One region of the Janthinobacterium amylolyticum genome, then DNA from elsewhere that is predicted to be linked to it. Evidence: predicted binding sites of a transcription regulator. Region 1 holds the regulator's gene; the other holds the start of a gene.
The links. The regulator FNR, encoded in region 1, switches genes on or off when oxygen is low (the NO sensors DNR and NnrR bind a similar motif). The targets are predictions, from matches to a motif close to TTGATNNNNATCAA.

Region 1 (7,505 bases):
CGCAACGTGGCGTATCTGTTCCAGGACTACGCGCTGTTCCCGCACCTGACCGTGCGCCAGAACGTGGGTTTTGGCCTGGCAAGGGGCTGGTTCAATCCGCGCGCGCGCGAAAAATTGGCCAAGGTCGAGCATTGGCTCGACGCGTTTCACTTGCAGGAACTGGCGCACCAGTTCCCCGACGAGTTGTCCGGAGGCCAGCGCCAACGCGTGGCGCTGGCGAGGGCGTTGGTGGCCGAGCCGGCGGCCTTGCTGCTCGATGAACCGTTTGCCGCCCTCGATCCGGCCTTGCGTGTCAAAATGCGCCTGGAATTGAGCCAGTGGCAGCAGCGCCTGGAAGTGCCCATGATCCTGATCACGCATGATCCGGAAGATGCGCGCATCCTGGGCGAACATGTGCTCTACTTGCGCGACGGACAGATCGACCGCATGGACGACAACAGGGAATTGGACAACAAGGCATTGGATGAGCGAATCGGATAAATCAGCGGCAGCGGAAATCGGCCTGCAAGGCTCCGTATGGATGACGGTGGGGGGCGAGAACCTGGGCGGTGCCGGCCGGGTGGAATTGCTGGGCGCCATCGGCGAGTGCGGCTCCATCACGCAGGCGGCCAAGCTCGTCAAGATGAGCTACAAAGGCGCCTGGGACGCCATCGACGCCATGAACAACCTGGCCGGCGAACCGCTGGTGGAACGCCTGACGGGCGGCAAGGGCGGCGGCGGCACGCGGCTGACGCCACGCGGACGCCAGCTGGTCGACAATTTCCGCATCATCGAGCGCGAGCATGCACGCTATTTGCGCCAGCTGGGCAGCCAGGCCGAAGGCATCGCCGACGATCTTTTACTCATACGCAGGATGGCCATGAAAACCACGGCACGCAATCAATTTCTCGGCAAGGTGGCCGAACTCAAGACGGGCGCCGTCAATGATGAAGTGATCCTGGAATTGCCGGGCGGCCAGCACATCGTGGCCGTCGTCACGCAGGGCAGCACGACCAGCCTGGGCCTGGTGCCGGGCGCGGAAGCGTTCGCGCTGATCAAGGCCTCGTCCATCATCCTCGTACAAGACAGCGAAGGCGCGCGCTTTTCCGCCCGTAACCAGCTGGCCGGTACCGTCACGCGGGTGCAGACGGGCGCCGTCAACACGGAAGTGGTGCTCGACCTGCCGCGTGGCGGCACCATCGCCGCCATCATCACCAATCAAAGCTGCAGCGAGATGGGGATTGTCATCGGCAGCAGCGTGACGGCGATGTTCAAGGCGTCGAGCGTGATTCTGGGTGTGCCCGCATAAATTGCGCAGGTCGGATTCGCGGCGGCACGCCGCGTCATCCGACAAGATGGTTGGCGCATCAAGTCGGATTACGCGCAAGCGCCAATCCGACCTGCTGTTTTAATCCTCCAGCCGCGACAACCACTGCGTCGCCGCCGCCAGCGCCCGTTCCAGTTCTTCCCCCACCACCGCCAGCAGCGCCGGCACGGCGTCGTAGCGGCCAGTATCGATGGCTTCCTCGGTGGCGAAGGCGGCGCGGATCAGGCGTTTCGTGCCCAGGGTGCCGACGGAGCCGCGCAAGCCGTGCAGGATGCGCGCCACGTCGCTGTGGCGGCCTGCCTGCAATGCCGCTTCGGCGTCGCGCACGGGCGTCATTCCCTTGTTCAGCGCGTCTTCCACCATGCGCCGCAGCACGCCGCGTCCCTTCGCATCGCGGCCCATCACGCGCATCAGCGGGGCCATGGAAAACACCTCGTCATCGTCGGGCGCCGCCGCGCCAGGCGCCTGCACGGGCGGGCGTTTCGGCAAGTGGCGGTTGATGACTTCCATCATTTCTTCCACCACCACGGGCTTGGCGATGAAATCGGTGATGCCGGCCGTCATGCAGCGTTCGCGCTCGGAGGCCAGCACGCCGGCCGTCATGGCGATCACGGGCAGGTTCAGCCGCAGTTCCGTGCGGATCAGCTGGGTGGCGCTGAAGCCGTCCATGACGGGCATCTGCATATCCATCAGCACGATGTCGTAGCGCAGCGCTTCCGTGCGCAGCCGCTCCACGGCCTGCAAGCCGTCGCCCACCACGTCCAGGGTGGCGCCCATGTGTTCGAGGATGCCGCGCGCCACGGCCTGGTTCAAATGGTTGTCTTCCACCAGCAGGAAATGCACGCCGGCCAGCTCCGTGCCCAGCGGCTGGTGCAGCATGCGCGGCTCGCCGCCGTCTTCCTTGGCGATCAGCGCCTGGTGCAGGGCGTCGAACAGGCTTGAACCGGTGATCGGCTTCATCAGTACGACATCGGCCTCGGCGGCACTGGAAATTTCCTCCAGGTGATTGCGCGCGAAGGCGTTGACCATCACCACGATGGGCTGGCGCTGGCCGGATGCCGCTTGCCGGATGGCCTTGGCTGTGGCCAGGCCGTCCATCACCGGCATGTGCCAGTCGGCCAGCACCACGTCGTACGGTTGCTGCTGCGCCAGGCGTTCGCGGTACAGCTCGATGGCGGCGAAGCCCGAGTCCACCTCGTCCGCGTTCCAGCCCCAGGCGTGGATCAGCTTGACGATCAGTTCGCGCGTGGTGCGGTTGTCGTCGGCCACCAGCAGGCGCAGCGGCCCCAGGGTGGGGGTGCGGCGCGTCTCGGCCGGCTGCGCCAGGACCTCGAAGGGCACGCTGAACCAGAAGCGGCTGCCCTTGCCTTCGCTGCTGGCGACGGCGATCTCGCCGCCCATCATGTGGATCAGATGCTTGCTGATGGCCAGGCCCAGGCCCGTGCCGCCGAAGCGCCGCGTGATGCTCTGGTCGCCCTGGGAAAAGGCCGTGAACAGCTGGGCCTGCTGCTGTTCCGTCATGCCGATGCCCGTGTCGCGCACCTCGAAGCGCAGCCAGGCCCGCTCGTTCTTGCTTTCCGCCACGCTGACGGCCACCACCACTTCGCCGCTTTCCGTAAATTTGATGGCGTTGCCGGCCAGGTTGACGAGGATTTGCTGCAGGCGCTGGGCGTCGCCGACGAGGCGGCGCGGCACCTCCGGTTCGACCGCGATGGCCAGTTCCAGTTCCTTTTCGCCCGCATTCATGGTCATCGTCGTGGCCAGGGTGTTCATGACTTCATCGAGGTCGAACTCGACGGGCGACAAGTCCATGCGGCGCGCTTCGATCTTGGAAAAATCCAGCACGTCGTTGAGGATGCCCAGCAGCGACTGGCCCGCCACGCGCACCATGGTCAGGTACTTGCGCTGCTCGGTGTCGAGCTTGGTATTGCCCAGCAAATACACCATGCCCAGCACGGCATTCAAGGGCGTGCGGATTTCATGGCTCATGTTGGCGACAAAATCGCTTTTCGCGCGGTTGGCCGCCTCGGCGCGGTCGCGCTCCCGCTCCAGTTCGCTGGCGCGCGCCTCGATCTCCTGCTGCAGCCGGTCGCGTTCGCTCATCAGGCCGTTGAACGCTTCCGTCAGCTCGCCGATTTCATCGCGCTGCTGTACCGGCACGGGCGTAAAGCGGCTGCCGGAGCGGCGCAGCGACAGCAGGGTGTCGCGCAGGCGCACCAGCGGCGACAGCAGGCGCACCGTGACCCAGGCCAGCACGGCGGCGGCCAGCAGCGAGGCGCCGATACTCCACAGCACCAGCCGGTACAGCACGCCATTGAAGGGCTCGAACGCATCGGCCACGGGCAGCGAGGCGGCCAGCAGCCAGTTGACGGACTTCAATCGCTTGAAGCTGTTGACGGCCGTCACGCCGCGGCTGTTGGTGCTGACCATGCTGCCCTCGCCATCTTCCTTCAGCAGCTGCGTCGTGACGGGGTTGGCGTTGGGCGCGCGCGGCTGCAGCAGCCGGCTGGCATCGGGGTACAGCACATAGCGCGGCACGGCTTCGCGCGTGAGGATGAAGTAATAGCCGCTCTTGCCCACCTTGGCCGTGCGCAAATGGCCCAGCATATTGTCCTTGTACAGGCGCAGCACGCCGATGACGATGCCGGCCACCTCGCCGTTGCTGTCCAGCACGGGCGCCACCATCTGCACGATGGGCAGATGGCTGGTCTTGCCCAGCATCGGTTCCGTGATCATCGCCTGTTTCGTGCGCATCACCGTCTGGAAGTAGGCGCGGTCGGCCACGTCGACACCGTTACGCCCTGGCACTTCGGGCACGTTGGCCACCACCTTGCCCTGCGTGTCGAGCACCAGTACATCGTCGAACAGGGCCAGCATGGCGCGCTGCTTGTAGTACTCGCGCAACTGGGCGGTGTCGGCCATCAGGGACGCAGGCTGGTGGCGCGCGGTCTGGGTGATGATGTCGAGCAGCATGGCCAGCTTGTCGTCGAGCTCGTCTGCGGTGCGCTCGATCAGGGCCGTTTGCTGGCTCAGCAGGACTTGCGTGAAATCGTCGCGCATGTGTTTCACCTGCACCATGGTAACTACGGCGATCATGGCGATCGACGTCAAACTGGTGGCCAGCGCGACTTTTGCTTTAATGCCGAGAGGCTTCATGATTTCCTTTTCAGTCCCAGAGGACAGGCGGCAGATAATGCTGTCAGGAATTTTCCTATCAATACGTTAACTTGGCAAGCACGGCTCGTCGAATTCCACGCCCCGGCGCAGGCTTTTGTGGATGTTGCCATAAAATTAAATGCCGAACGTCGTTTATTCAGTGAAATTACGGGGAATTAGGGTGAAATTGGCGTGAAATTGGCACATGGCAACGCACTATGCAGTAAACTTGTTGTTGCATTTTTCTAAAAGGGTCTGACATGACAGAAGCGCTACTCTCTCCAGCCTTGCCCACCGTGAACGTGGAAGCGTTGCGTGCGCGCTGCTCGACGTGCAGCATGCATCAATTGTGCCTGCCGATGGGCCTCGATGTGGGTGACATGGACAGGCTGGACCAGATTATCGGCCGCCGCCGCAAGGTCGTGCGCGGCGCCTCGCTGTTCCGCATCGGCGACTCGTTCCAGAACCTGTACGCGATCCGCCTGGGCCACTTCAAGACGTACCAGATCAATCCTGGCGGCGAAGAGCAGGTGACGGGTTTCCAGATGGCGGGCGAACTGCTGGGCATGGACGCCATCAGCGCCGACCGCCACCACTGCAATGCCGTGGCGCTGGAAGACAGCGAAGTATGTGAAATTCCGTTTTCCAGCCTGGAACAATTGCTGGGCAATATGCCTACCCTGCTGCGCCATTTCCACCGCATGATGAGCCAGGAAATCACGCGCGAGCAAAGCGTGATGCTGTTGCTGGGCAATATGCAGGCGACGCAGCGTTTTGCCGCCTTCATCGTCAACCTGGCGTCGCGCTACGAGGCGCGTGGCTATTCGGGCAGCAATTTCCAGCTGCGCATGTCGCGCGAGGAAATCGGCAACTACCTGGGCCTGACCATCGAGAGCGTCAGCCGTTTATTGTCGAAGTTCAAGAAGGAAGGCTGGCTGCGCGTGTCGAACCGCGAGATCGAGATCTTGCAGCCGGCCAAACTGAAGGCCATCACGGCCGGTACGGACGTCTGCAAATAAGGCTTATAACTCTTCATCCGCATGCAGCGCGATGCTGCGTTGCGCTGGCCAGGTCCAGATACCGGACAGGCGCCACTCGCGCGTCGTGTTTTCCACCAGCACCTGCCAGCGGCTGCGCTCGAGCATCGGCAGCGCCACGGAAAAATTGCCGGCCGCATCGGGCTGCACCAGCAGCTTGATGTCTTTTTCCGGCAGGGTCGCATGCGCCAGGTGCAGCTGCAACGGTGCCTGGTAGGCCTTGCCGAAGCTGTGCACGGAACCCGTCAGGCGCGCCTGCGCCACGTCATACGCGAGGCTGGTATCCATGGCCAGGTTGCTGGCGGCCGTATCGCGCCGCAAGTCCTGGTTGATGGCCTTGCCCTGCTTGTAGTAGTCGCCCACCACCAGCGCGTCGGGCTGCGTAAATGCGATGTAGCCCATGAAGCTGCCGACGACGACGGACAGGCCGGGGCCGATCATCAGCAGCCATGGCCAGCGGTGCTTGTACCACGGTGCAACGGGGGCTTGCAGTTTCAGACTGTCGGACATGTTGTTCTCCTTGGGGCCAGACCCTTTGGCTTTGACCCCAGCTTTTGCTTCTGGGTTGAAAATACAGTAAACCTGCCGCAGGTTTGATGCTGCCCCTACGGCGAAATACCGGGGTCGGACCCAGGGGATCCGACCCCGGATCAACATCACCGCGGCACGATGAACACGGCGCTTTCACGCACATGCAGCGACGGGTCGTCCAGCGATTGCAGCTCGATGGTGATCTTGTTCGAGCCCTTCTCGCCCACGCCGTGCGGCATGCGCAGGCGGATCGGCCAGCCCAGCGTTTCCGTCGGCTGCAAGGTCACTTCTTCGCGCGTCAGCAAGGTCAGGCCCGGCAAGCCGGCCACGCTGATCTTGAAATGCTGGCTTTGCTCGGAGGTGTTCATGATCTGCAGGCGGTAGACGTTTTCGATCATGCCGTCTTCCACTTCGCGTCCCATGGAACCGCGGTCGCGGATGACATCCATCTTCAATGGCGTGCGCAGGGCCAGCGAGGTACACACGGCGATGATGATCAGCGCCAGGATGGACGTGTAGATCAGCACGCGCGGGCGCATGGCGCGCTGGCGGATCTGCTGCGAATTGAAGTTGTTTTCCATCGCATGGTCGGTGCTGTAGCGTATCAGGCCACGCGGCCGCTCGACCTTGTCCATCACGCTGTTGCAGGCATCGACGCAGGCGGCGCAGCCGATGCATTCATACTGCAGGCCATTGCGGATATCGATGCCGGTCGGACACACCTGCACGCACAAGGTACAGTCGATGCAGTCGCCCAGCTTGGCGTTGTTGCCGGCCTTCTTGCTCATGGCGCCGCGTGGTTCGCCGCGCTTGGCGTCGTAGGTGATGATCAGGGTGTCCTGGTCGAACATGGCGCTCTGGAAGCGCGCATACGGGCACATGTATTTGCACACCTGCTCGCGCAGCCAGCCAGCGTTGCCGTAGGTTGCCAGGCTGTAGAACAGGACCCAGAACCATTCCCAGGGACCGAAGTTCAAGGTGACCACCGATTGCGCCAGTTCCTTGATCGGCGTGAAGTAGCCGACAAAGGTAAAGCCCGTCCACAGGGCGATGGCGCCCCACACCACGTGCTTGGCCGTCTTCTTGAAGGCCTTGCGCAGGGACGGGCCCTGCTTGTCGAGGGCCATGCGCGCGCTGCGCGTGCCTTCGATCTTGCGTTCGACCCACAGGAAGATTTCCGTGTACACCGTTTGCGGGCAGGAGAACCCGCACCATACCCGCCCGGCAATGGCCGTGACGAGGAACAGCAGATAGGCACAGATGATCAGCAGGGCCGCCAGGTAAATAAAATCCTGGGGCCACAGCACGACGCCGAAAATGTAGAACTTGCGCGTGGTCAGATCGAACAGCAGGGCTTGCCTGCCATTCCAGGTCAGCCACGGCAAGCCGTAGAACGCCAGCTGGGTAAGCCAGACGCATACCCATCGCCAGGTAGCGTAGCGTCCTTTGGCCTCGCGAGGGTAGATTTGCTCGCG
Region 2 (7,505 bases), on a different contig from region 1:
AGCGTTTGCAGCATTTCGTCAACCTTCTTTTTCTCCCCGTTTTTACTCTGCAACACCATGTTTTGTGTGCGTCGTTTTGCGAGGAGGCGAATCATATCAAAGACCGTCGAAGTTTGGCAAGCGCTTTTCCAGGAAAGCGTGCATGCCTTCTTTTTGCGCAGGCGTGCCGAAGGCAGCCTGGAACAGACGGCGCTCGTAAGCGACCCCGTCGGTCAAGGTGGTTTCAAACGCGCGGTTGACGCAATCCTTGATCATCATGGCTACCGAGGTCGGCATGGCGGCGATGGTCTTGGCGGCGGCCAGGGTTTCTTCCAGCAATTTATCCGCCGATACCACGCGCGACACGAGGCCGATGCGCTCCGCTTCGGCAGCATCGATGGTGCGCGCCGTCAACAACAGATCCATGGCCTTGGCCTTGCCGATGGCGCGCGGCAAGCGCTGCGTGCCGCCTGCGCCTGGCGTGACACCGACCTTGATTTCCGGCTGGCCAAATTTGGCGCTGTCGGCGGCGATCAGGAAATCGCACATCATGGCCAATTCGCAGCCACCACCGAGCGCATAGCCCGCCACCGCGCCCACCACGGGTTTGCGCACGCGCAGGATATATTCCCAGTTGCGGCTGATATAGCCCTGGGTAAAGGTGTCCGGATAAGTATAGTCAGCCATGGCGGCGATATCGGCACCGGCGGCAAAGGCTTTTTCGCTGCCCGTGAGCACGATGCAGCCGATATGCTCGTCGGCGTCGAACTTCAGCAGCGCGTCGCCCAGCTCATTCATCATGTTGTCGTTCAAGGCATTCAGCGCCTTCGGGCGGTTCAGGCGGATGACCGCCACTTTGTCCTGGATATCGATGATCAAGTCTTCGTATTGCATAGTGTCTCCTCTGGATGAACGGTGCAACGATTGTAGCGGCTAACGGCAACGGCGCGGCAGGCGCGCTGCTATTATTCTGTGCCTGATCCTTTTCTCATCGAGCGGCAAAATTTCCTCTCCACTTATTCAATCCCTGACCAGGCGTCTGCGCGGCGACGGCAGCGTCGCCAGCATGAATTTCCGCCGCCTGTGGTTCAGCAATGGCCTCAATTGCTTCGGCGCCCAGATCACCTCGCTGGCCTTGCCCCTGTGCGCGGTGCTCCTGCTGCATGCGACGCCGGAGCAGATGGGCTTGCTCGTCGCCTTGCAGGCGCTGCCGTTTGCCCTCTTCGGCTTGCCCGTCGGCGTGTTGCTGGACCGGCGCAGCAAGCACCCGATCATGCTGTTCAGTGAAAGCATGTCCGGCCTGGCCCTGGCCAGCGTGGCCGTCGCTTACTGGTGCGGCGTGCTGTCGATGCCGTGGTTATATATAGTAGGGTTCATCATCGGCACGGGCTTCGTCGTCGGTGGCGGCGCTGAGCAAGTCTTTTTGACCTTCCTCGTGGGTCGCGACGGCTTGATCGATGCCCAGTCGAAATTTGCCGCCACAGAATCGGCCTCGCGCCTGATCGGCCCCGGCCTGGCCGGCGTGCTGGTGCAACTGCTGTCGGCGCCCGTCGCCATCCTGTGCACGGCCTGCGGCTATGTGATTTCCGTATTCAATCTGCGCGCCATGAGCGTGCGCGATCCGCGTCCCGCACCGTCAAGCAAGCACGCCTTGCGCGACATCGCCGATGGCTTGCTGTTCGTCTGGCACGAGCCGCTGCTGCGCGCGCTGGCCTGGGGCGCCGGCATCTGGCACTTTTTGTTCTACGCCAGCATGGCTCTGGCGGTACTGTTCGCCACCCACGACCTGGGCATGAGCCCCGGCGTGCTGGGCATGACGCAAATGCTGGGCGGCGCCGGCGTCCTGCTCAGCGCTTTCATTGTCAAGCCGTTGACCAGGCGCTATGGCACGGGCCGCACCATCCTCATCGGCCTGGCCTCCACGTCCGTGTGTTTTGCCCTGACGCCGACGATTCCCGCCGCGCTGTTCGGCAGCGCGACCGCCACCGCCGTGGCCTATGCCATATTGATGTTCTTTTTCGATTGCGGTGTGATGCTGTTCTTTATCCCCTACCTGGGCTTGCGCCAGAAGGTCACGCCCGATGCCATGCTGGGGCGCATGACGTCAACCATGCGTTTCCTGACGGTGGCGACGGCGCCGCTGGGCGCGCTGGCGGCTGGCTGGGTGGCGGAACATTTTGGCGTGCGCAATGGACTGGCCTGCATCGCGGCCGGCAGCCTCCTGCTGACCATCGCCATGGTGTGGGGCACGCCGCTACGTAGCGTGCGCACCTGAAGCAATGAACAGGCATACACTGCTAAAGATTGCCTTGGCGACACTATTCACGGCAAAGCCTGATCGATTTGATTTACATCAAGGAATTAATTGACGTAAATCCATAAGCTGTTTACATCACTTGAGGAGCACGCCATGTTTAACACCATCTTATTTCCCACCGACGGTTCGCCGTTGTCCGACAAAGCCGCCGAAACCGCCCTCGCCTTTGCCCAATTGAACAAGGCCAAGCTGGTCGCCATCAGCGTGGTACAGCCATTCCCGTTCTCGCCCATGGCCGATGGCGGCATCGTGCTCGACGCCGGCTTGTATGAACAGCAGATGCGGGAAGCATCGCAGCGCGCGATCGACAAGATCGGCGAAGCGGCGCGTGCCGTCGGCGTGCCATTCGAAGGCGTGGTCGCCGTCTCGCCCAGCCCGCACGAAGAAATCGTCAATGCGGCGCAGACTTACCAGTGTGACATCATCCTGATGGCCTCGCATGGACGCAAGGGCTTGAACAAGTTGTTCGTGGGCAGCGAAACGCAAAAAGTGCTGGGCCACACTCACCTGCCAGTGATGGTCCTGCGCTAAGCGACACCACGAACTGCCCAGCGCCGCAAGAAACTCAGCGCGCTGGCGCCTGTTTCGGCAGCAACACCCACACGGTGCCGCTCTGCTTCATGCGGCCCGCGTTCTCCGCCGCTTCCGCACCAAAACCAAAGAAATAGTCGACACGGATGGGCCCGCGAATGGCGCCGCCCGTATCCTGCGCCATCACCAGGCGCTGCATCGGGATATCGCTATTGGCTTGCGTGGTGGCCAGGAACACGGGCGCACCAAGCGGCAGGTAGCGCGAATCGATGGCCACCGAACGCTGCGGCGTCAGCGGCACGCCCAGCGCCCCCTTCGGCCCCACTTTCGGATCCGGCAAGCGCTCTTCCTTGAAAAACACATAGCTGGGGTTGGCATTGAACAACTCATCCTTGCGCGTCGGGTGGCCGGCGATCCACGCCTTGATGCCTTGCGCGGATGCCTGGCTCATCGTCAGCTCGCCCTTGTCGACCAGGTAGCGGCCGATGGATTTATACGGGTGGCCATTCTGGTCGGCATAGGCCACGCGCACGGTTTCCTGCGTATCCGTGAGCTGCACCCGGCCGGAACCTTGCACCTGCAAAAAGAACGCTTCCACTTCGTCGTCGACCCACAGCAATTCCTTGCCCGTAACAGAGGTGGCGCGCTCGATGTCGGCGCGCGTGGCGTACGGCACCACCTTCTTGCCGACCAGCTTGCCCCGCAAACGCATATTCTTCAGTTCCGGATACACGCCGGACAAGTCCACCGAGACGAGGTCGTCGGGTACCTTGTACAGCGGCGTCTGATACGGACCACCGCGCTTGCGCGCGCCGTGCAGCAGCGGCTCGTAGTAGCCCGTCACCAGGCCGGTACTGGCGCCATCGGCGGTGATGACTTGATTGGGCACAAAGAATGTCTCGAAAAACAGGCGGATGGCCTTGTCGCTGTCGGCATTCACTTGGCGCGCGATGGTGCACGACTCCTTCCAGTCCGGGCGCTTGACCAGCACGCCGCACGACGCCATGAAGGCGGGCCAGGCGGCGCGCATGTCGTCGCGTGCCCAGCCCGGCAAGGCGGCAAACTTGGCGGGCACGAAAGTGGGGGCTGCCGCTGCATCAATCGTGTCCTTGGCGTCCTTGGCGCCGGCCGCTTTGGCCGGCACGGGCCTGACAACGGTCGGGGCAATCGCTGGCGCCTTGCCGGTGACAGCGACCGGTTCCGACGGCGGCGTGGTACAGGCGGACAACGCAAGTGCGACGGCGCCGATTGAAACGGGTAGACTACCGCGTGTCAACAGACGGCGGGTAAATACTAAGCTGCGGGTAAATAACATAGGGGTGCGTATGTGGATCTTGATGATAGAGGCGCTGGTGGCGTTCTTCTTGCTGGCATTTATAGTCTGGTGGACCATGTATTCGGGCAAGAAGCCCACGCCGCCGGCGCGCAAGCAGCTCGATGACGAGCAGGACACCACCGAAAAACTGAAATAAGCGGCGCGCGGCCGCTGCGTTTGCTCAATGCAGGGTGCGCGGCACCGACAGCACGAATTCGGGAATCAACGCTTCGAACTGGTGTCCATCTTCGGCCACGCAGAAATATTCGCCGCGCATCGAGCCTTGCGGCGTGCCCAGCATGGTGCCGCTCGTGTATTCAAATTGTTCGCCCGGCTGCAGCAGCGGCTGATGGCCAACGGCGCCCAGGCCGCGTACTTCTTCCACCTTGTTGTTCGCATCCGTGATAACCCAGTGGCGCGAAATCAGCTGCGCGCCAACGGTGCCCGTGTTGACGACGCGGATCGTGTAGCTGAACACGTGCCGCCCCTGGTCCGGTGCCGATTGCTCGGGCAGGTATTGCGTCTTGACCGTTACCGTAAATTCATAAGTCGCCATCGTCATTCCTATTCAGACATTGCCAGTCAATATATTGTGTCGCGCGTGCCCGATTAGCCACGGCGCGCCGCGTATTCTGTGTTTCAGCGTGCGTCAACGCGGCATGGTAGCGGCGTCAAGCGTAAAATAGCGCATCTTCGCATTTTCTATCCTTTGGCTACTTCACCATGACTACATTCCGTATCGCTCCCAGCATCCTGTCCGCCGACTTTGCCCGCCTGGGCGAGGAAGTGCGCAACGTCGTTACCGCCGGCGCCGACATCATCCACTTCGACGTGATGGATAACCACTATGTGCCGAACCTGACCATCGGCCCGCTGGTGTGCGAAGCGATCCGCCCGCACGTGCAAGTGCCCATCGACGTGCACCTGATGGTCAAGCCTGTCGATCGCATTATCCCGGATTTCGCCAAGGCTGGCGCGAACATCATCACCTTCCACCCGGAAGCGTCGGATCACGTCGACCGTTCGCTACAGCTGATCCGCGACAATGGCTGCAAATCGGGCCTGGTATTCAACCCGGGCACGCCGCTGCATTACCTGGAACACGTGATGGACAAGATCGACATCATCCTGATCATGTCCGTCAACCCGGGCTTCGGCGGCCAGTCCTTCATCCCGCACGCGCTGAAGAAAATCGCCGAAGCGCGCCGCATGATCGATGAATCGGGCCGTGACATCATGCTGGAAGTCGACGGCGGCATCAAGATCGACAACATCGCCGCCGCCGCGGCCGCCGGCGCCGACACCTTTGTCGCCGGCTCGGCCATCTTCGGCAAGCCCGACTACAAAGCCGTCATCGACGCCATGCGCGCCGAACTGGCCAAAGTAGCGGGCGCCTGATGCAAGCGGGCATGGTGAAAGATCACGTACTGGCCGGCGTGCGCGCCGCCATCATCGACCTCGATGGCACGATGCTCGACACCGTGCCCGATTTCCATGTCGCCATCAACGGCATGCGCGCCGAATTCGAACTTGCGCCCATCAGCGCTGACGCCATCAAGCTGATGGTGGGCAAGGGCTCGGAAAACCTGATCCGCACGGTGCTGGCGCTCGACTTCGATGCGGCCGGCGTGGAACAGCGTTTTGATGCGGCGATGGATGCCTACCAGCGTCACTACCTGGCCATCAATGGCCAGTTCAGCACCCTCTACCCGGACGTGGAAGCGGGACTGGCGGCGATGAAGGCGGCGGGCTTGCGCCTGGCCTGCGTCACCAACAAGCCGATCGCTTTCGCCCTGCCCCTGCTGAAACAGAAAAATCTCGATGGTTATTTCGAGATCGTCTACGGCGGCGATTCGCTGCCGAGGAAAAAACCGGACCCGCTGCCGCTGCTGCAAGTGTGCGCGGACTTCGACCTGCCGCCCGCCAAAGTGGTGGCCATCGGCGACTCGTCGAACGACGCGCAAGCGGCCAGGGCTGCGGCTTGCCCCGTACTGACGGTACCGTATGGCTACAATCACGGACACTCTATACACGATACCGATTCCGATGGTATAGTAAAGACGCTGCTCGAAGCAGCCCGTTTTATTAGCATGCAAAACTAACCGGCATACTGACCAAACCCAACACCATATCGTGAACACGTTTCTCATCAAAAAACACAATGTCACCCAAACCGGCTCGATTGAGGCCTGGCTTTGGCGACGCTGGCAATCCTGGCAGGCTTAAGGGCCGAGCCGTTACGATTGCTGCCGGTTGCACACGCGTCCTTTGCGCATTTTGCGCAAGTTCCCTGTACCGGCAAGTTTTTTGATAACCCACCGCAGGGTTTGTGCACTATGCACACGCATACCCTGACGGCATGGAGAGAAACATGACCGAACTCGAATTCAAATCGCTGGCCCAGCAGGGCTACAACCGCATTCCCCTGATCGCGGAAGCGTTCGCCGACCTGGAAACCCCGCTCACCCTGTACCTGAAACTGGCACAGGCCCAACAAGGTGGCAAGAACACCTTTTTGCTCGAATCCGTCGTCGGCGGCGAACGCTTCGGCCGCTATTCCTTCATCGGCTTGCCTGCCACGACCGTGTTGCGCAGCTATGGCAAGCGCACCGAAATCGTCAAGAACGGCGTCGTGATCGAAGAGCACGAAGGCAATCCGCTCGACTTCATCGAACAGTTCCAGTCGCGCTTCAAGGTCGCCCTGCGCCCCGGCATGCCGCGCTTCTGCGGCGGCCTGGCCGGCTACTTCGGCTACGACACCGTGCGCCACATCGAGAAAAAACTGGCCGGCGGCGCGCCGAAAGATGACTTGAAGCTGCCCGACATCCAGCTGATGGTGACGGAAGAACTGGCCGTCATCGACAACCTGTCCGGCAAACTGTATCTGATCGTCTATGCCGACACCACGCAGCCCGAATCGTTTTCGAAAGCGCAGCAGCGCCTGAAGGACTTGCGCATGATGCTGCGCCGCGGTGTCGATGCGCCCGTCACCAGCGCTTCCGTGCGCACGGAAACCATTCGCGACTTTTCCAAGGAAGAGTACCTGAAGGCCGTCGCCAAGGCGCATGAATACGTGATGGCGGGCGACCTGATGCAGGTGCAGATCGGCCAGCGCATCCGTAAACCGTATGTCGATTCGCCGCTGACCCTGTACCGCGCCTTGCGTTCGCTCAATCCGTCGCCGTATATGTACTTCTATAATTTCGGCGACATGCAGATCATCGGCGCCTCGCCCGAGATTTTGGTGCGCAACGAAAGCACGGCCGATGGCGGCAAGAAAGTCACCTTGCGCCCTATCGCCGGCACCCGTCCGCGCGGCGCCACGCCAGAGCGCGATGCCGAATTGTCGGCCGAACTGCTGGC

Region 2: a site for FNR is predicted at 2,323-2,336, ahead of ACQ4WR_RS20645 (universal stress protein). Genes of this name have one in related genera too.

The regions. Positions count from the first base shown of each region.
Region 1 is NZ_JBNYXL010000005.1:391,371-398,875, forward strand. Features, by position in the region: gene ACQ4WR_RS13265 (sulfate/molybdate ABC transporter ATP-binding protein) at 1-480, shown strand, start outside; gene ACQ4WR_RS13270 (TOBE domain-containing protein) at 464-1,288, shown strand; gene ACQ4WR_RS13275 (HAMP domain-containing sensor histidine kinase) at 1,388-4,462, opposite strand; gene fnr (fumarate/nitrate reduction transcriptional regulator Fnr) at 4,723-5,481, shown strand; gene ACQ4WR_RS13285 (FixH family protein) at 5,485-6,009, opposite strand; gene ccoG (cytochrome c oxidase accessory protein CcoG) at 6,156-7,505, opposite strand, start outside.
Region 2 is NZ_JBNYXL010000010.1:332-7,836, forward strand. Features, by position in the region: gene ACQ4WR_RS20635 (enoyl-CoA hydratase) at 97-873, opposite strand; gene ACQ4WR_RS20640 (MFS transporter) at 1,046-2,254, shown strand; gene ACQ4WR_RS20645 (universal stress protein) at 2,390-2,827, shown strand; gene mltA (murein transglycosylase A) at 2,862-4,055, opposite strand; gene ACQ4WR_RS20655 (hypothetical protein) at 4,153-4,299, shown strand; gene apaG (Co2+/Mg2+ efflux facilitator ApaG/CorD) at 4,324-4,698, opposite strand; gene rpe (ribulose-phosphate 3-epimerase) at 4,866-5,540, shown strand; gene ACQ4WR_RS20670 (phosphoglycolate phosphatase) at 5,552-6,244, shown strand; gene trpE (anthranilate synthase component I) at 6,514-7,505, shown strand, end outside.